2 regions of the Paenibacillus sp. FSL L8-0340 genome follow, and region 2 is predicted to be linked to the other one. Evidence: predicted binding sites of a transcription regulator. Region 2 holds the regulator's gene; the other holds the start of a gene.
The links. The regulator NrdR, encoded in region 2, represses ribonucleotide reductase genes. The targets are predictions, from matches to a motif close to AACACNATATATNGTGTT.

Region 1: the regulator NrdR is predicted to act here: its motif matches at 3,444-3,461, upstream of NST07_RS12280 (adenosylcobalamin-dependent ribonucleoside-diphosphate reductase).

What each region holds. Positions count from the first base shown of each region.
Region 1 covers NZ_CP151967.1:2,764,798-2,775,431, forward strand. Annotated here, with positions in the region: gene NST07_RS12265 (hypothetical protein) at 1-193, opposite strand, end outside; gene NST07_RS12270 (YqhG family protein) at 353-1,432, opposite strand; gene NST07_RS12275 (SNF2-related protein) at 1,432-3,174, opposite strand; gene NST07_RS12280 (adenosylcobalamin-dependent ribonucleoside-diphosphate reductase) at 3,633-6,266, shown strand; gene NST07_RS12285 (cupin domain-containing protein) at 6,527-6,922, opposite strand; gene NST07_RS12290 (carboxymuconolactone decarboxylase family protein) at 6,943-7,263, opposite strand; gene NST07_RS12295 (DUF3737 family protein) at 7,439-8,287, shown strand; gene NST07_RS12300 (hypothetical protein) at 8,388-8,579, shown strand; gene NST07_RS12305 (cyclophilin-like fold protein) at 8,569-8,721, shown strand; gene NST07_RS12310 (LysR family transcriptional regulator) at 8,771-9,652, shown strand; gene NST07_RS12315 (beta-glucoside-specific PTS transporter subunit IIABC) at 9,821-10,634, shown strand, end outside.
Region 2 covers NZ_CP151967.1:2,351,047-2,361,680, forward strand. Annotated here, with positions in the region: gene polA (DNA polymerase I) at 1-2,225, shown strand, start outside; gene mutM (DNA-formamidopyrimidine glycosylase) at 2,277-3,116, shown strand; gene NST07_RS10295 (manganese efflux pump) at 3,305-4,060, shown strand; gene coaE (dephospho-CoA kinase) at 4,070-4,663, shown strand; gene NST07_RS10305 (lytic transglycosylase domain-containing protein) at 4,663-5,226, shown strand; gene NST07_RS10310 (alpha/beta-type small acid-soluble spore protein) at 5,321-5,539, opposite strand; gene nrdR (transcriptional regulator NrdR) at 5,702-6,178, shown strand; tRNA gene NST07_RS10320 (tRNA-Ala) at 6,347-6,422, shown strand; tRNA gene NST07_RS10325 (tRNA-Lys) at 6,433-6,505, shown strand; gene NST07_RS10330 (MerR family transcriptional regulator) at 6,689-7,081, opposite strand; gene NST07_RS10335 (oxidoreductase) at 7,173-8,009, shown strand; gene NST07_RS10340 (NAD(P)-dependent alcohol dehydrogenase) at 9,184-10,194, shown strand; gene NST07_RS10345 (SMP-30/gluconolactonase/LRE family protein) at 10,227-10,634, shown strand, end outside.

The DNA.
Region 1 (10,634 bases), 410 kb from region 2:
GTTGCACCTTGATTACAAGTGAGGCCAGCACATCAGGGGAGACTGCTTGTGTGACAGTGACGCGGGTGTCCTTAGCGGCATAGGCAGCCGGAAAGGCAGAGCTTGCCGACAGCCCGATTGTGCAGAGGGACAGAATGAGGAGGAAGCGGCCGCGACGACCAGGCACGGCCTTCCGCCTTGATTTTATAGTCATGTCGTCGTTCACCTTTCTTGGTCCAAATCAAATCATCTTCATGGAACGGGTATAAATTAATTGTAGCGGACAAGCTCTAAAAAGGGTGTTGCATGCTGTCCGCCGGGTTGCGGGAATTCCGCTGTTTTTTTGCCTGCTTTTAGCGAGCAGGGTCGCATTCTATGTGCTGCGCAGATGAAACAGTCCGTAGGTTACGGCAGAAACTGCAACCTGCGGCTCGTATTGCCAGGAGGTCTCCTTCCGGCGGCGGTTATATTGCTCCTGGATCGCCAGCCGCTTCTCTTCGTCCTGCTCTTTGAGCAGCTCCTCATAATAAATGTCTACGATGCTCAGCTCAAGCCGCAGCCTTTCCCGGGCTTCCTCCGCCCAGCTGTAGTCCAGTTTTGCGAGCTGTGAAGTCAAATAAGCCTCCAGCCGGTCGGCCCCGGCGGCAATTGTAAGCTCTGAGGGCTGGATGTGAATATTCTCCGGCAAGCGGGGAGTTAATTCCCGTGTATTCAGCCTCGTGCCAAAGTCGGCGGTAATGACCCCGCTGGTTAAGGAAATTCCGATAAAATGCAGCTCTTCCCGCTTCAGATCGCAAGTCATCTCCACTTTGTAACAGACGCCTAGCCACGGTTCATAGGCCGCAGAGAACAGCGTCATCCGCTGTCTGCTTCCCGGGTCTTCAAACAGCTGCAGACATTTTCCCTCATCACGCGCGGCGGCCCAGATCTGCTTCAGCCGCTTGCTGCCGTATACTATATCCTCACGGCGGATCATGCCCGGGCCGATCCGCGGCAGTACCGGCACAACGCCAAAGTAGCGGGCGAGAATGCCGTCCTGCGGGTCTGCTTCAGCGGGAGCCGCCCCTGCGGATGGCGGCTGCCCGAAACCGGCCGCCGGGCTGTCCGCGCCTGCTTCCATCTCTGCCGCGCCAAGGCTGCCGCCTGCGCCCGGCAGAAGCCCGGCCGCAGGGCGGTTTGCCACGCCCCGTTGTGCCCGGGGCGGAGGAGCAGCCTGCGCGGCCAAGCTGTCGTACTTCTCCGGGTCGAAGACGAAGGTGAACGACAGCGTCTCCGGATCGACGCCGGTGCGCTCCACGAACCCCCAATAATAGGGCCGGTCGGTGAGCATCCGGTCGGCGCGCGGCGAGAGCTTCACCGTCACATGCAGCGGAGATACCTCAAGGATCGAGCACTCCGTTGCTTCCAGATAATCCATGACATGCTTGCGGACTTGTTGCGGAGAAAGGGTCATCAGGTGGCCTCGCTTTCATTCTGTATGCCTTGGGTCAGCTCGCTGATGGATTCGCCGATGTGGTCAAGTCCGCTGCGCAGCTCCTCGTCGCTGCGGGCTTCAAGCATGATTTTATAAAGGCTTTTCTCCAGCGATTCCTTTTTCTCGAAACGTTCCAGGATCACATCAAGACCCCCGATGACCATCTCGAACATGTTGATTTTCTCATGCAGCAGATGCAGAATATGCTCTTCAATCGTACCTTCTGTGGAGAGGTTGTAGATGACCACGTCGTTCTCCTGGCCCAGACGGTGGACCCGGCCGATCCGCTGCTCGACCCGCATCGGGTTCCACGGCAGATCGAAATTGATCATATGGTGGCAGAACTGCAGATTGATGCCCTCACCGCCGGCCTCCGTAGCAATCATCACCTGGGCCCGTCCACGAAAGAGATCCATCATCCAGTCCTTCTTGCCGCGGTTCATCCCTCCGGAGTATGACACACACTGCAGCCCGTGTTCACGGAAGTATTGCAGCAGATATTCCTGCGTGGCGCGGTATTCAGTGAAGACAATAACCTTTTCGTTCATTTCACGGATCAGCTCCATCGTTTTCTCCGCTTTGGTATTCGTCTTGACGGTGCGGATGCTCTGCAGCAGCTCCATCATCCGCTCCCGTTTCGGAGAATCGGCAGGCAGCTTTTTGATTAGGTTCACCAAGGTAATGAATACAGCATCGCGGCTGCTGCATACCTCACGCTGAAGCGTAACCAGAGAAAGCATGCTGCTGAGATTGCCGCCTGATTCCTGATATTGGTCTTTGACAAAGGCGGTAACGCCGTCATATAATACCTTCTCTTCCGGTGAGAGCGTGAGCGGTATATTGCGGACCTTGCGCTTGGTGAAGTTGACCGGGCCCTCGCCGCGGCGGTTGCGGATCATGACTTTAGACAGCTCGCCCCTCAGCTGGACTTCATTCTTCGGCTGGCGTTTGTCCACGACGAAATTAGCGGCAAAATCCCCCTGATTGCCAAGCTGCCCCGGCTTCAGCAGGGTGATCAGGTTGAACAGCTCGCCGAGGTCATTCTGTACAGGGGTGGCGGTGAGCAGCAGGCAGTACTTTTTGCGCAGCTGCTGAACGAACTGGTAGTTGGTGGACTTCTTGTTCTTCAGCTTATGGGCCTCGTCGATAATCAGCATGTCGTATTCGCAGCCGAGCAGCAGTTCTTTATGCGGATCACGTTTGGCGGTGTCCATGGAAGCGACCACAATGTCGTTTCCCCAGGAATAGGTCTTCTTCTGTGCTACGGCAGTTATGCCGAACTTGGCGTTCAGCTCGCGTACCCACTGCAGGACGAGCGAGGCGGGAACCAGAATCAGCACTTTGCTTACCAGTCCGCGTACCAAATATTCCTTAAGCACGAGACCGGCTTCGATCGTTTTGCCGAGTCCGACTTCGTCGGCGAGAATCGCCCGGCCCGACATTTCAAAGAGTACCTTATGAGCGGTATCAAGCTGGTGGGGAAGCGGAGACAGTCCTGACAAATGCTTCAGGCATTGCAGCTCGTCGAAGCTGGTGACAAGGCCCGATTCTTCACCCTGCACGGCAAGCCGGGATAACCTCAAGTCTCCCCAAGGCCCGCCTTTCTCCAGTCTCGACTCCAGATCATGCAGCCAGTTTCGCTCAAAGGATAGGGGAACAGGCAGCTGCGGTGCGGGTGCATTGACCTCTTGCGTCAGGGAATTGCGGGATAATTGCGTCATGTTGCAGCCTCCTCCGGCGCTGTATCATATCGAACTAGCGTAGAAGTAGTATGCGCGTAAAAGAGAGAATTCATAACCTGATATGGATTGCTAAAGAGTTGCGCATATTAAAGATTCACTCACCCGCAGATGAAACTTTTAGTTTCTGATTTTATAAAAAAACGAGCAAGAGTGAGAAAATGCGTCATGGATGCCGATTTTTCGCCACGGGGCTTCTTATATCGAAAAAGACCTCCGATACAATATGTGGTATAGTTTAAAAGCTGACGCACACAATATATTGTTACAAATGCTTGAAATATTGATTTATCAGAGCATTTGACGGTTATTTGTTATTGACAAGAGGAACTTCCTTTGCACAAGCAGGGCAGCTGGAAGTTTCTGTTGTGGGTCACAAAACGTAAGCCCACATCATGGAACGGAAGATTTACATATCATACATCCGGGAGGTTTTTCTATTGAGTACAGTGAAACGTAAGCAGCGCCTTGAGGGCCTTAGCGAGAAAATATTTTTGGACCGCTATGCGTGGAAGGATGCGGACAGCAATAATGCCAAGGTAGGCGATGTTGTTCTCGTCCTGACCAAAGACGACCCCAAATTCCCTACCAAGGAAGTTGGCGAAATTGTAGAGCGCAGCGGACGGATTGTTACCGTGAAGACACGCAGTGGTGAACTGGTGAAATCGGACGTAGAAAAGCTTACGCTTAATATAGAGAAAACTCCGGAGGAAATGTGGGACCGGCTCGCAGCCGCCATGGCTTCGGTAGAGAAAACGCCTGAGCTTCAGGAAGAATGGACAGGCAAGTTCCGCTCCATTCTCGATGACTGGAAGCTTGTACCGGGCGGCCGGATCGCCGCAGGCGCCGGTGCCAGTGAAGAGCTGACGCTGTTCAACTGTTATGTAGTACCTTCGCCTAAAGACAGCCGCGGCGGAATTATGCAGACACTGTCGGAAATGACCGAGATTATGGCCCGCGGCGGCGGTGTGGGGATTAACCTGTCTTCGCTGCGTCCCCGCCGTGCCATCGTTAGAGGCGTGAACGGATCATCCAGCGGCTCTGTCTCCTGGGGCGGGCTGTTCAGCTATACGACCGGGCTGATTGAGCAGGGCGGCAGCCGCCGTGGCGCGCTGATGCTGATGATCAATGACTGGCACCCGGATGTGGTTGATTTCATTACTGTGAAGCAGACTATGGGTCAAGTGACCAATGCCAACCTTTCAGTATGCGTCAGCAACGCTTTTATGAAAGCTGTTAAAGAGGATCTCGACTGGGAGCTCGTATTCCCGGATACGACGGACCCTGATTATGATACGATTTGGGACGGAGACCTTGATAAATGGAAAGCGGACGGCCGCCGGGTCATTCCTTACCGTACAGTTAAAGCACGGGATGTGTGGCATACGATTATAGAATCAGCCTGGAAATCGGCAGAGCCGGGCGTCGTATTCATGGAATACTACAACCAAATGTCCAACAGCTGGTACTTTAATCCGATTATCTGCACCAATCCGTGCGGTGAGCAAGGACTTCCGGGCTGGGGCGTCTGCAACCTGTCCGCCGTCAACCTTTCGAAGTTCTACGACGCGGAGAATCATGATGTGGACTGGGCCGATCTGGCGACGACTACCCGTTATTCTGTTCGCTTCCTGGACAATGTCATTGACAAGACGCCGTATCATTTCCCGGAAAATGAAGCCAACCAGAAGCTGGAACGCCGCGTAGGCCTTGGAACCATGGGTCTGGCTGAGCTGATGATTAAACTCAACATCCGTTATGGCAGTCCTGAATCGCTGGAGTTTCTGGACAAGCTGTACGGCTTTATGGCCCGCGAAGCGTATCTGGCCTCAGCAGAAATTGCCGGCGAGAAGGGTTCGTTCCAGGCGTTCGAATCCGACAAATATCTGCAGAGCGGATTTATGAAAAACATCACCGAAGTTTATCCGGAGGTGGGTGAATCCATCCGCAAGCACGGCATGCGCAACGTTACCGTGATTACTCAGGCGCCCACAGGCAGCACCGGTACAATGGTAGGAACTTCGACTGGTATTGAGCCTTATTTTGCCTTCAAATATTTCCGTCAAAGCCGTCTCGGCTACGACGAGCAGTTCGTACCGATCGCACAGGAATGGCTGGAAGCCCATCCGGGTGAAGAGCTGCCTGATTATTTCGTAACTTCGATGGATTTGTCGGCCAAGGATCACATCCGTGCGCAGGCTGCCATTCAGCGCTGGGTGGACAGCTCGATCTCCAAGACCGCCAACTGCCCGTCAGACTTCACTGTTGAAGAAACTGCCGAGCTGTACGAAATGGCCTTCGATCTGGGCTGCAAAGGTGTAACTATCTACCGCGACGGCAGCCGCGATGTGCAAGTGCTGGAAACCACGAAGAAGGAAGACAAGAAAGAGGCTCCGGCAGCGGAAACGGCTGCACCGGAAGCAGTAGAAGCTGCACCGGCCAGCGCAGTTGTGGCAGCGAGCCCTGCGCCACAGGCCAATGCCAATGTTGTTGACAAGCAATACAAGAAACGCCCGCAGGTGCTGCGCGGCGCAACCTATAAGATCAACACGCCATTCGGCATGGCGTATATCACCATCAACGACCTGGATGGCATTCCGGCAGAAATCTTCCTGAATGTCGGCAAAGCGGGCTCCGACGTCTTCGCCATGGCGGAAGCATTGGGCCGTGTCTGCTCGCTGTTCCTCCGTTACGGCGACCACGGCGAGAAGGTCGAGCTGCTGATCAAGCATCTCAAGGGCATCGGCGGCTCCGGTGCCATCGGCTTCGGCGCGAACCGCGTCGAGTCCATCGCCGACGCGGTAGCGAAGGCACTGGAAACGCATGTGCTGAACAACGCACATGACGACCATGTCCCCGCTCCGATCGCGGCAACGCTGGAGCTGGAGGATTTCAACGAAGCGCTGAACGCTGAGTTGAAAGCGAGCGTACCGTCTGCGGCAGTAGCGGACTACGGCCACGGCGGCCATGGGGCGGCCTCCCGCGACCTCTGCCCATCCTGCGGCAGCGCCTCGCTGGTTAACATCGAAGGCTGTAAGACCTGCAGCAACTGCGGATATAGCCGGTGTGGGTAAGAAGTAGGATTACAAGAAACCTAGAACGATTGTTGTGAGGGATCACCAAAGCGGCAAAAACGACCACAAATGATGATAAAAGTGGATCATGAAAGACGATAATCCATTGATATATTCAATATAATGCATAAATATTCAAGCAGGTATTTTTATGCATTTAAACGCATTGAAATTAGTGGATTTGATTTTTAAATGAACACAATAAAAGTCCCGATTAGGAATTTCCTATATCGGGACTTTTATAATGTGATAAATAATGTTTATAAACTATCATACCAAACGTCATCGACAGGCTCTAACCATTCGGTTTCGCCTGGTGTAATAGCCAGATGTACAAACCAGCTGTCTTGGGTAGCACCATGCCAATGCTTCACATTTGGTGCAATATTAATTACGTCACCAGTTTTAAGTAACTTTGCAGGTTTTCCTTTTTCCTGATACCAACCCTCACCACCTGTAACTAATAAAACCTGCCCAAATTTATGTGAATGCCAGTTATTACGGGCGCCGGGGGCAAAGGTCACGTTTCCGATCGGGGCATTTAAAGGAGTTGGATCAGTAAAGACCATTTGTAAATAAGCATCGCCGATAAAATTAGCTTCAACTTTTTTTCCTAATGGAAGAATGGTGCTGCTCTCTAATTGTTCATTTGACATCATGGACATCCTCTCTATTTTTATTCTTTATAGATTTCCTTAGCGATATTAAAAGCGGACCAAGCTTTGGGCCAACCGGCATAGAACGAAAGGTGTGTAATGATCTCTGCAATTTCTTCTTGGGTGATTCCATTTGCTTTCGCTTTATGAAGATGTGGAGTTAACTGTTCAAAGTTTCCTCCTGAGATTAGAGCTGCTACTGTAATCATGCTGCGATCGCGGGGAGAAAGTTCTTCCTCCCTTGACCAAACCTCACCAAACAATACATCATCGTTCAGTTCAGCAAATTTAGGTGCAAATTCTCCCAGCTTGTCTCTTCCTGCAGTTTGTTTCTCTGCCATTGTTACCATCCTCCATTCATGTATTAACTGCAACATCATCTAGTGTATTAGTGTATACCTTCAAGTGGACTTTAACGCAAGTAAGGATCAATAATTATCTATCTATTCGTGTCGAAAATATTTGACTTCAAGTTAACTTTAAGTTGTAAGCTGATCTGAGACAGGGGGATTAGCAATGCAAACTATTGATCAACAAAAGCTAACAGGAGAACGCGCACTATTTAAGAGCAAGAATCTTTTGATTAAAAACTCTACTTTTGCGGAAGGTGAATCACCGCTGAAGGAAAGTGAAGATATTACTATCCACAACAGTTTTTTTAAATGGAAGTATCCGCTATGGTATTCCCAGAACATTAGCTTAAAGAGAACAACTCTTCAGGAAATGGCACGCTCAGGAATCTGGTACAGTCATCATATTTATATGAATGACAGTGTCATTGAAGCACCCAAGACATTTCGCAGGGCAAGTGATATCCGTCTGAATCATGTGGATATGCCTAATGCAGAGGAGACGCTATGGAACTGCAAGGATATTGAATTGTTACATGTAACTGCAAGAGGAGATTATTTTGGGATGAACAGTGAAAATATCAGAGTGGATGATTTAACTTTGACCGGAAACTATGTTTTCGATGGTGCGAAAAACATAGAAATCCGTAATTCGCGGCTACTCTCAAAAGACGCATTCTGGAACTGTGAAAATGTCACCGTATATGATTCGTTAATCACCGGAGAATATTTAGGATGGAATTCTAAAAATATTACGTTTATTAACTGCACTATTGAGAGTAATCAGGGAATGTGTTACATGGAGAACGTGGTAATTGTAGATGGGAGCATAATCAATACGGATTTGGCCTTTGAATATTCCACTATTAATGTGACAACAACTACAATGATTGACAGTGTCAAAAATCCAATCTCCGGAATCATTAAAGCGAATGGAATTGGAGAAATAATACTGGACGATGAAGGAATTGCTGCTTCAAATATTATATATGAGCTGAATGATCAAATGAAATGAGCTTCTCAACAAAGCAGATTTTTATGTTTCTGATATTCTTTATAAATACAAAGCGATTGCTTGCTCTATTTCGGAAAATAAGAAAGGCAGGTGGATGTACTTGAAAGAAAATAAAACTCAAGCTGCAGCTCCAAAAACACAACCATTTGGAAAAGAAGCTTTTGAGAAAACGGAAAATACAATCATTCGCTGGTTAGGGAATTCAGGATTATTTATAAATAGCCATGGAACATGCGATATGGTCGATCCGTTATTAATGAGTTTTGACATGCCCTCGCTAATTGACCTTTGACGATTACAACAGAACAGAAAAAATCAGTTACCTCCCGAATACTCTTACGACGGAGGAAGCGCCGGATGGCTTCGATCCTTCAGTAGGTGATCTGACCTTATATGCTCCATGGAATGGAGGCATTCACAGGCATGAATGGTGACTTCACCGTAACCATTGAAATTTTAAAATAAATGCAATCAGGAGGAACCATGGAATTAAGAGTACTTCGGTATTTTCTAACAGTTGCCCGTGTTGAAAATATTACACATGCGGCTACTATCCTGCATGTTACACAGCCTACGTTAAGCAGACAGCTGGCCGATCTTGAAAAAGACTTAGGAACTCAATTGTTCACACGTGGAAAAAGTAAGATAACACTAACCGATGCGGGGATGCTTTTGCGTCAAAGAGCAGAAGAAATCCTTACCCTTGCGGATAAAACAGAGAAAGAGTTTAAAGATCAGAGCAATCTGGTTGGAGGAACAATATCCATTGGAAGTGTTGAATCATTAACATCAAATGTTATTTTCGAGTTATTAAAAGCGTTTAATGTTGAATATCCACAGGTCACCTATCATATTTTCAGCGGGACAGGCGATGATATAAAGGAAAAAATAGATAAGGGCTTACTTGAGATTGGCATATTGTTGGAGCCTATTCATATTGAAAAATATGATTTTATCAGACTGCCGCAAAAGGAACGCTGGGGAATTCTTACCAAAACCTCGTCAACGCTGGCACAGAAGGAATATGTTACTTCCAAAGACCTGGCCGGAGTACCCTTGCTAATACCCAGCCGATCAGTATTACAAAATGAAATTGCCAGTTGGTTTGCCGATGAGCACTCACAATTGCGCTTTGTAGCTACCTATAACTTAATATCCAATGTGGTTAATCTCGTGGAGCAGGGAATGGGAACGGCAATTTGCATTGAGGGTGCTTTCGCAATGAAGCATTCTGATCATTTATGCTTTAGGCCCTTCTATCCTGTACTTCAATTCGGATGTGTGATTGTCTGGAAAAAACACAAAATTTTCAGTCAGACTGCGACCAGGTTTTTACAATATATCAAGCATGCCTTGCAGGCATAATGAAGAATGAAATATAGGCATTGGCTATAGCTGTTTATATAGTGATATTTTAAAGGTGTAATGTGAATGAAGCCTTTACTTATCGCTTATAAATAGCTTTTTATGTTTGTAAAGCGCTTCCGTATTCGTTCATATTATGCAGCATTTATTAAGAGGGGGCATAATTGCATGAGCCAGAAGTATGAGGAATTAGCTCGAGAAATTGTAGAGAAAGTCGGAGGCAGTGAAAATGTATCTACATTAACTCATTGCATGACCAGACTCAGATTTGCGCTGAATGATAATAATAAGGCAGATCAACCAGCCGTGAAAGCATTGGACGGCGTTCTTGATGTTATCGAGAGCGGCGGACAATTTCAGGTAGTTATTGGTACTCATGTTGAAGACGTTTACACGGAGGCTATTAAGCATCTGAAATCCGTAGAAGGTTCAGGTCGTGAACTAGCTAAAGAGAGAAAGGTAGGGTTCATCGGCAAATTAATCGATTTCGTTTCCGGTACATTTAGTCCGATCGTTCCAGCTATTGCTGGCGCAGGTATGATAAAAGCGCTGCTCGCTCTACTTATTTTATTTGGTTGGATTTCAAAGGAGTCCCAGACCTATTATGTATTAAGTTTTATGTCGGATGCCATTTTCTACTTCCTGCCGTTTCTATTGGCGTACTCTGCTGCTAATAAGTTAAAGTGCAGTCCTGTCTTGGCTTTAGTACTGGCGGGTATTTTACTCCATCCAAACTTGACCCAATTGCGGACAGACGGGAATGACGTTAGCGTCTTCGGTATCCCCTTGACCCTGGTTGCTTACAGCTCTTCTGTCGTTCCAATCCTCTTAACTGTTTGGGCACAATCTTACATTGAAGCGATATTCAAAAGAATCATTCCAAACGCAGTCAAAGTTATTTTTGTTCCGATGTTTACGATTTTGGTAGTCGGGCTCCTTAGCTTAACGGTATTAGGACCTCTAGGGTCATTTTTCGGAACGT
Region 2 (10,634 bases):
CACTGGTCCGTAAGGGAGTTACAGAAGTCGAGCTGTACGGACCGCAGCAAATCCGCGAGAAATACGATCTGACGCCGGAGCAGATCATTGACCTTAAGGGGCTGATGGGCGATGCCAGTGATAACATCCCCGGAGTGCCTGGCGTAGGCGAGAAGACTGCACTTAAGCTGCTGCACCAGTTCGGTTCGGTCGAAGGTGTGTTGGCCGGAACCGGCGAGCTGAAGGGCAAGATGAAAGAGAAGCTGGAGGAACATGCGGACAGTGCCGTGATGAGCAAGAAGCTGGCGACGATTTACCGCGAGGTTCCGCTGGAGCATGCCTGGGAGGATATGGAGTTCGCCGGAATTAAAGGGGATACTGCCGGCCCGGCACTCGCCAAGCTGGAATTCAAATCCCTGCTTGAGCGTCTGTCGCTGAGCGCTTATTCGTCCAGCAGTGATGGAGCTGTAGAAGCGGTTGAAGCTGCCGTCCTGGATATTACCATCGTCGGTGAAAGTGAACTGGAGGACTTGATCTCCGCTCTCCCGGGTATTTCCGCGCTGCATGTGGAATCAAACGGTGAGAACCCGCACCGTGCAGAAGTGATTGGCCTTGGGTTGTCTTCGCCGGAGCGGCATTACTTCGTGCCGTTTGCACTGCTGCAGAGCCATGCCGCAGCTCCGCTGCGGGCCTGGCTGGGAGACAGCAAGGCACCGAAGAGCGGTTACGATCTGCACCGCGCCGATCTGGCGCTGCATTGGCAGGGGATTCCTTTTGCAGGAGCAGCCAATGATGTGCAGCTTGCTGCTTATCTGCTGGACCCGACAGAAGCGAATCAGAACTTGAATGATCTTACCGCCAAATACGGCCTGCCCCGCTTATCACCAGATGAAGAGGTGTTCGGCAAAGGCGCCAAATATAAAATACCGGAGCTTGAAATCCTCGGCAATCATGTGGCGCGCAAAAGCGCTACCGTGCTTGGTATCGTCGAGAAGCAGCAGCAGGAGCTGACCGAGACAGCAATGACCGGACTGTTCGAAGATCTCGAGATGCCGCTGTCGCGCATTCTTGCCGATATGGAAAAACAGGGAATTGCCGTCAATAAAGAAGATCTTAAAGAGCTGGGGAAAGAATTCGAAGCCCAGATTTCCAAGCTGGTTGCTGAAATCTACGAGATATGCGGAACCGAGTTCAACCTCAATTCGCCTAAGCAGCTCGGGGAAATTCTGTTTGTGAAGCTGGGCCTGCCTGTCGTCAAGAAGACCAAAACAGGATATTCCACCGATGCCGAGGTGCTGGAGAAACTGGCCCCATATCATGATGTGGTGCGTCTGATCCTGCAATACCGCTCGATCGCCAAGCTCCAGTCCACCTATGTTGAGGGGCTGCTCAAGGAAGTCTCCGAGGTGACCGGCAAGGTGCATACCTTTTACCGGCAGACCATTGCCGCAACTGGAAGGCTTAGCAGCCAATTTCCGAACCTGCAGAACATTCCGATCCGGCTGGAGGAAGGCCGCAAGATCCGCAAGGTCTTTGTACCGTCCGAACCGGGCTGGTCCATTCTGGCGGCAGATTACTCGCAGATCGAACTCCGCGTGCTGGCACATATTTCCGGTGACGAGCGGATGAAGGAAGCTTTTCTGCATGATATGGATATTCACACCAAGACAGCGATGGATGTGTTCGGAGTCACGGCCGACCAGGTCGACAGCAACATGCGCCGGTCCGCCAAGGCGGTTAACTTCGGCATTGTGTACGGCATCAGTGACTACGGACTGTCGCAGAACCTGGGGATTTCCCGCAAGGAAGCATCACATTTTATTGAGCAGTACTTTGAAGTATATGAGGGTGTACGCCGCTACATGGACGATATCGTGCTTGATGCCCGCAAGCAGGGTTATGTAACCACGCTGCTGGAACGCCGCCGCTATCTGCCGGAGATCAATGCGAAGAACTTTAATCTGCGCTCCTTTGCCGAACGTACGGCGATGAATACCCCAATTCAAGGGACGGCTGCGGACATTATCAAGCTGGCCATGGTCCATATGGATAAGGCGCTGTATGAGCGCGGGCTGAAGAGCCGCATGCTGCTGCAGGTGCACGATGAACTTGTCTTCGAGGTGCCGGAAGATGAGCTTGAGCTGATGAAGGAACTGCTGCCCGAGGTTATGGCCGGCGCGCTCACGCTCTCTGTGCCGCTGAAGGCAGAGGTAAGTTATGGAAGTAACTGGTATGAGGCGAAATAGACTCCCCGCAGCCCCGGCAATTCCGGTATAATGGAGGAGAGGTGAGCTATTATGCCGGAATTGCCGGAAGTAGAAACAGTCAAGAGAACACTTAATGAATTAATTAAAGGCAAGCAGATACAGAATGTCACCGTCCGGTTGCCGCGGATTATCCAGCGTCCGGACGATACTCAGGCTTTTGCCCATATGCTGGCAGGCCATAGCGTGGTTCATGTGGAGCGCAGAGGCAAGTTTCTGCGTTTTGTATTTGACGGTTTGGTAATGGTCTCCCATCTGCGGATGGAGGGCCGGTACGGTCTTTTCCAGGGTGATGAGCCGCTGGACAAGCATACACATGTCATCTTCCATTTCACCGACGGCACCGAGCTGCGTTACACGGATGTGCGTCAATTTGGTACCATGCATTTGTTCCAGCCGGGTGAGGATCTTCTCCTTAAGCCGCTGAGTAAGCTGGGGCAGGAGCCGCTTGATCCTTCCTTTACAGTGGAGAGGTTCAAGGAAATTGTCTCCGGCAGAAACACCAAAATCAAGCCGCTGCTGCTGAATCAGGAATATGTGGTCGGCATCGGTAATATTTATGTAGATGAGGCGCTGCACCGCGCCGGAATTCACCCTGAGGTGAGCGCGAAGGCGCTTACGGAAGAGCAGTTGAACAAGCTGCATCATGCGATTGTGGCAACGCTGACTGAGGCGGTGAATGCCGGAGGCTCCTCTGTGAAGTCGTATGTCAACGGCCAGGGAGAAAGCGGCAACTACCAGCAGCAATTGCTCATTTACGGACGTAAGGACCAGCCCTGCGCGACCTGCGGCACTCTTATCGAGAAGAGTGTTGTAGGCGGCCGGGGCACTCATATTTGCCCAAGCTGCCAGCCTTTTGGCTGCGGCAGTTAAGTAGGGCATTGCACTAGAGCAAGAGATGATTTACAGGCATTATACACCTCTGCTGTTCATGCTGCTGCAAAACTAAGGCACCGACAGTCTGTCCCGCCCATATACTGTGTGAAGAATGCTCAATAAAGCGAACGGAGCCCGCGGAACGTTCCGCACGGGCTGCCGGTTCTTCACGGGAGGGATTGCGGGTGCTCAGCCCCTTGTTTTCATTGCTGCTGCTGGCTTTTGCCCTGAGCTTGGACGGTTTTGGTGTAGGCATTACATATGGACTCCGCAAAATGAAAATACCGCTGCTCTCCATTATGATTATCTCGCTCTGCTCGGGGGTAGTCATTTGTGTCTCTATGCAGGTCGGTGTGCTGCTGGCGAAGGTGATTTCACCGCAGGCCGCTTCAAGCATCGGCGCAATTATTCTGGTCCTGATGGGCTGCTGGTCCCTCGTCCAGATGTTGATCCAGAAGGAGAAGGAGCACAATCCGCGAGGGCGGGAGACAGGAGCGGTACTGCTGCCGGGTGTGGCTTCCATGGGGAAGGCTGCAACTGCTGACCTTGCAGATACGACTGCGGATTGTGTGAGTGAGATCGAAAAAGATGCGCAGAAGTTGGCAGTCTTTTCACTGGAGCTCCGCCATCTCGGGGTGGTCATCCAGATTCTCCGTACGCCGTCTTCGGCCGATATGGACGCCTCCGGGAGCATTTCCTCCATGGAAGCGATGCTGCTCGGAATAGCACTGTCGCTGGATGCTTTCGGAGCAGGTCTCGGGGCTGCACTGCTGGGATTCAGTCCGGTATCCACCTCGCTTATGATCGCCCTGTTCAGCGGAACCTTTCTGCTGCTGGGCATGAGAACAGGCCTTAAGCTGTCTGGTCGTTACTGGATGAAGCATGCTGCTGTACTGCCTGCGTTAATGTTAATTGCAATGGGAATAATGAAGCTATTATGAGGTGAGTACATGATTATGGGCTTAACCGGAGGCATTGCTTCCGGAAAAAGCACCGTGTCCGCACTGTTTGTGGAAAAGGGAGCAAGACTCGTGGACGCTGATGCCATCGCCAGAGAAGTCATGCTCCCGGGACATCCGGTGCTGGCTGCAGCTGTGCTGCATTTTGGGGAAGGAATCTTGCTGCCGGATGGAACACTGAACCGCACCAAGCTGGGGGAGATCGTTTTTCATGATCCGGAAGCCCTGCAGGTACTGAATCAGTTGACGCATCCGGCGATTCGCCAGGAAATCAAAAAACGTATGAACACAATGGAACAAGAAGACCCGCAGCGATTGACTATTGTAGATATCCCTCTGCTGTATGAATCGGAGCTGGACAACCTTTTCGGGCAAATTGTGGTCGTCTATGTTCCCCGGGAGGTCCAGTTGGACCGGCTGATGGAGCGCAACGGGCTGTCTCTGGAGCAGGCCCAAGGAAGACTGGATGCCCAGTTGGATATTGAACTGAAGCGCCGCAGAGCGGACTACATCATCGACAACAGCGGTACTCTTGCCCAGACTGAGCAGCAGGTTGCCGTATTGTGGGACAGGCTGGGCCTATGATGAAATGGCTGCGTAAAAAAAGAGTGCTGCTCCTGTTATTCGTTGGATTCACTGCAATCCTGTTCTTGAGTACCAACTGGATGTCCTGGTTTTATCCGATTTATTATAAAGCAGAAATTCGTGAGCACAGTATTACCTACGATATGGACCCGTTCCTTGTGGCAGCCATCATCCGGGTGGAAACGAACTATAAGACCGGCCGGGAGTCCAAAAAAGGCGCATTGGGACTCATGCAGCTGATGCCGGATACGGCGAAGTGGGCACTTGAAAAGGCCAAGCTTCCGGATGTCTCGCTGCAACAATTGAAGAGGGAGCCATCGGCCAACATTGAGCTTGGAACCTGGTATTTGTCATCACTTTCCCGCCAGTTTGATGGCAACCGTACCGCTGTGATCGCAGCCTATAACGCAGGCCCCGGGAAAGTGAAGAGCTGGCTGGAAAAAGGCAATTGGGACGGTACAGCGGCTTCCGTGAAGGATATCCCGTTTGGCGAGACCCGGCATTATGTGCAGCGAGTCATTTATTACTACGACCAGTACACGGAGATTTACAGCGAGTTCTAAGGGAGAAGACTGAGACTGTATTTGTACGAAAAAGAAGCATTAAACAGCCTTGAGGGCCGTTTAATACTTCTTTAGGCAAGCTTATGGGGACAGGTTATTTGTATTGACCTGCCAGTGATTGCTCAGCCAGGGTTACAAGACGTTTAGTGATGTAACCACCGATCGAACCGTTTTCGTAAGAAGTTTTATTGCCTTGGTATCCATCTGGGGAGAGCGTGATACCTAGTTCTTGGGCAACTTCATATTTCAGTTGTTCCAAGGCACCGCGTGAATTTGGAGCTACCAGGTTATTGGAGCTGTTGTTTTGGCTCATTGCTGTTCACCTCCTATCGGTTGGTAACAGTATTATGTGCTGGACATGGCATATTCATAACAACAAATAAACGGTGTTTTCTGGAAAAAAGAGCTACTGGTAGCCGGCGTATTGCCGGACCGGAAAGCGACCATTAATACAAAAGGAAGTGACTTGAGGCTTATGAAATGCCCTTACTGCGATCACACGAATACGAAAGTGCTTGACTCGCGTCCGGCCAACGAGAATAAGTCCATCCGGCGCAGGCGGGAATGTGAGCGCTGCAGCAAGCGGTTTACAACCTTTGAGATGATTGAAGAAACTCCGCTGATCGTGATCAAAAAAGACGGCAGCCGCGAAGAATTCAGCCGCGACAAAATCCTGCGCGGCCTTATCCGTGCCTGCGAGAAACGTCCCGTCTCCGTAGAGCGTCTGGAGTCTATTGTCTCCGAGGTGGAGAAGTCATTGCGTGGCATCGCCTTAGCCGAAGTGGAGAGCCGCCAGATTGGCGAGCTGGTCATGGAGCAGCTCTACCCTGTCGATGAGGTCGCTTACGTCCGCTTCGCCTCCGTGTACCGCCAGTTCAAGGATATCAACATGTTTATGAAGGAACTGAAGGGACTGCTCTCTAAAAACACCGAGGAGTTTGAGGGGTTGTAGAAGCAATTTGCACCCCCAAAAACTTTTTTTGAAAAAGTGTTGACACCGAAGGCGATTTTTTATATTATATAGAAGTCGCCTACGGAACTTAAACATGACGAAGCGATGGGAGCTAACAGCTCACTCCGGATTTTAGAATACATAGTTGTAGTTCTAAATCAGCCACATGGGGCCATAGCTCAGCTGGGAGAGCGCATCGCTGGCAGCGATGAGGTCAGGGGTTCGATCCCCCTTGGCTCCACCAAATTTCATATGGACTCTTAGCTCAGTTGGTAGAGCAGTAGACTCTTAATCTATTTGTCCAGGGTTCGAGCCCCTGAGAGTCCATCCTAAAGAAACGGCAGAAATGCCGTTTCTTTGCTGTTTCGGGAAGCGGGAGGATGAAGCAGAAGCGGGGAACACAGATCTGTTTAAAACCACTGGTTCATTTCTTCTTAGAATTTCACAAAACGTTTGTTTAATGAACAGTTGGGACAATCCATTTTTCATACCACTTGTGTCTTTCAACTTTCATATGTGAGGATTCCAAATTATATTTTCTTCACCCTCTTTAATAGCTTGTTGATAATAATTAACTTTTTTTCGTAGCAACATAATTTGTTGTGTGACTTCTTGAAGGTAATCTTCTGCCAATAATTGTTGATCTCTTATGATGTTATAGCGTTCTTCCACGGTATCTGAACCCTGTTCGCATAAATCGATGTATTGTTTGATATTCTCAAGCGACATACCTGTCATGCGCAGTGCTTTGACGATTTCAACATATTCCACGTCCTTTGAGGAAAAAAGACGTACATTCTGATGATTTCTGATTATATTTGGAAATAGCTCTTTTTTAGCATAGAACCTTACAGTATGGGGAGATAACCCTGTGAAATTTGCTACCTCATTAATGGTGTACATGATATGCTTCCTTTCTCTTGACTGAGAGTAACTCTCAGGTTGTATATTTATCATAACTTATAAATGCTTGATAGAGAAAGGATAATGATTGGTGGAAAATAAGGTATGGTTTGTTACGGGAGCTTCGACTGGACTAGGGAAAGCCATAGTTTTAGAGCTAATAGCTAAAAAGTGCAAAGTAGTAGCAACATCGCGTAATCCGCTAGACATAGAACTTTACCTGCCTGGCGCTCAGGAGAATGACAATCTTTTGGTTTTACCGTTAGACGTCACAAACAGTCAGCACATTAAAAGTGTTGTTGAAGCAACCAAGCAAAAGTTTGGCGGAATTGATGTTCTTGTTAATAACGCAGGTTATGCCTACTTCTCACCTGTTGAAAATGCTGATGATGAGCAAATTGAAAATATGTTTGCTGTTAATTTCTGGGGAGTCAAGCACATGATAGATCATGTGCTACCAATTATGAGAGAGCAAAAGAGCGGAACTATTTTAAATATATCTTCTCTAGGCGGTTTACGTGCATTTGCAGGTTTCGGATACTATCATGCCACTAAGTTCGCTTTAGAAGGCTTTTCCGAAAGTTTAAGTCAAGAAGTTAAGCCTCTAGGAATTAATATTTCCTTGGTAGAACCAGGGGATTTTAACACGGATTTTGCAAGCAGATCTGCAACTGAAAATGAAAATATTATTGAAGCATATCAAGCAACGGCAGGTGAAAATATCAAAAACCTTAGAGAATTATCTGGACACCAGCCGGGAGACCCTAACAAAGCTGCCAAGGTAATATATGATCTGGTGAATCGTGGTGATGTTCCTTTGCGAATTCTTTTAGGGAGTGATGCCTATCAGCGGGCAATGGAAAAGTTAACGGGTATGCAAAAGTTATTTTCGACCTACCATGATATAACAATTAGCACCGATTATTAAAAGTAATGGGGGGAGTTCCTAAAGCCATGAATGGCTGGTTGGGATGCCCTCGTTTTTTACACAGGTCGACGTGAGCGCTTGGTGTGGACATTCCGCGAACGGGACCGGTGTTCCAATCGCTGACATGAACGAGACTGTCAAACGCAATTGTAGATAATTAGAAGATACTGCAACGGGTTCTGGGAACCTACAGACCGCCTTGTGATGGAAAGCATGTAATCCATAAGGCGGTCTTTGTCCTGTCTTCAGATTGTTTCGGGTTCGCTCTGAGGAAGGATAATTAGTCACCAGAAGCGGCTTTGAAGGCGGCATCCAAGACGACGGTCTGCTCTTGTGCAGAGAAGTTAGTGACTACAATCAGCATTTCATCATTTAGCGTCTGCTGATAGTCGAAAACATCGGGATGCTCCTCAAGCAGTAGTCTGTAATCACTGTACTGTAAAAAATAACTTCGTACCGTTTACGCAACCGGAAATTCACAGTAGTAGTACCATGAACATTACAACAGCTTGGCTTAAAAACAGCCTCCATCTTTCAAAATGACGCCGTGGAGCGAATTCCAGAATATAGGGACATCGGATTCGGTGTGAATTAGTCCTTGTTCTTGCGCGTTGCTGATCATGGTTAATCATTGCCTCATGGCGTTTACAGTACGGCGCATGCTTCCTCGTCGAGCTTGTGGAGATTTTCAGTATTTTGCATGCGACCTTCTCGGTAGGTTTTCAACTTTCGTCACCAGGAATTGTATACAGTTGTCCTTCCTTCACTTGTCAATAAACGATGGAGCTCAAAGATCATATTGACTTTCTGAAATGGAGTGGATACAATGATACCTAAAGGAAACACTGTTACCGTGAATACACGGTACTTAACATTGAAAAAACAAGAATTACTTTCGAGTAATGGTAACGGTGTTTCTATATTATAACATAGTATCAAAAAGGAGAGCACCACTATGACAAATAAGGGGGAATAGGCGCTCGTCACGGGAACTTCTTCCGGTATTCGAGAGCAATTCGCGTGTACAGAATTATCTGGGGGCGCAGTTATCACGTTTTATTACACCAAAGCAAAGTCTTCGGCTTGTTGGAAGCATGCTTCGTCTGCGTGAAGGATACAGCAGCAATAATAAGAATCCGGGTAATCAATCTGATCTTACAGGGAGGACAATACAATGAAAGCTATACAACTGACAAACGGCTTCGGCTTTGAGGAATTAACCATGGCGGAACTTGGCAAACCAGTGCCAGGCCCTAAGGAGGTGCTAATCCGCATGAGGGCAGCTTCTCTCAATTATCGGGATTTAGTGGTCCTCGGCGGATTAATGCCGATCCAAGTCAAATTCCCCTTCATTCCATTATCAGACGGAGCGGGAGAAATTGTAGCCATTGGCCCAGGAGTAACTAGATTTCAGGCCGGACAACGAGTAGCAGGTAATTTTCAACAGCGCTTCATTAGCGGCAGCCCAAGACCAGGGGTGTTAGAAGAAAGTCTGGGAGGTCCGTTGAATGGAGTAGCGGCCGAGTATGTTGTTCTTCATGAAGACGGAGTCGTCGCTATTCCCGATCACCTCACTTATGAGGAGGCCTCCACTTTGCCGATCGCGGCATTAACCGCATGGAGCATGCTAATCGAATACGGTGGTTTGCAGGCGGGTGATACTGTGCTGCTGCAAGGAACAGGCGGTGTCTCCATCTTCGGGCTTCAATTCTCGCTTATGACCGGAGCACGAGTCATCATCACGTCGAGCAGCAACGATAAGCTGGAACGGGCAAAAACTCTTGGCGCATGGCAAACAATCAACTATTCGGAGGTTCCTGATTGGGATAAGGCAGTATTAGAGCTGACTGGCGGCGTCGACCATGTTCTGGATGTTGGAGGTGCGGCAACGATGGGGAAATCCATAAATGCACTTCGTACTGGAGGGACGGTGAGTATGGTCGGGTTCTTATCAGGCTTGACCATTCCGGAATACGATGTCTCCAGCATCTTGCACAAAGCCGCAACAGTTCGCGGCAGTCAAGTCGGCAACCGGGATCACTTTGAAAAGATGAATCGGGCGATTGCCCATCATCGTTTACATCCCGTCATCGACCGTGTATTCCCTCTAGAGCGAATTGCAGAAGCATTCGCGCTCTTGGCTGAAGGAAAGCAATATTTTGGTAAAATCGTAGTCCAAATCTAAAATCACTCAAAAATGATACAGGAGGCACTCTAATGCCCAATAAACCAGTAAACTCCGTTAAACTTACTGAAGGTGTGAATCGTCCTAAACGCTCACTGCGTGCTAGGATATCCAGATGGGTTCTATCACTGCTCGCGGTGCTCGTTGTAGGATTACTCGTTTTCTTACTTTATCCTTCACCGGTCAAACCGTTAAAATGGTCCGCACCGACGGCTCCCTCTTTTGAGGAAGCGGGTCCGTGGCAACAGAACAACAAACTCAGTTCGGCTCAGCTAGTTACTGATGCCCCTCAATTCCCGGAATTCATTACATTCGATAAAGAAGGCCAGCTATATACAGGAGATTCAGACGGGAAAATTTACAGGGTTCCTTTCGATGCAGAGGGCAATCCGCAAAAAGCACAACTGTTTGCAGACACCCAGGGAACGCCTAATGGACTT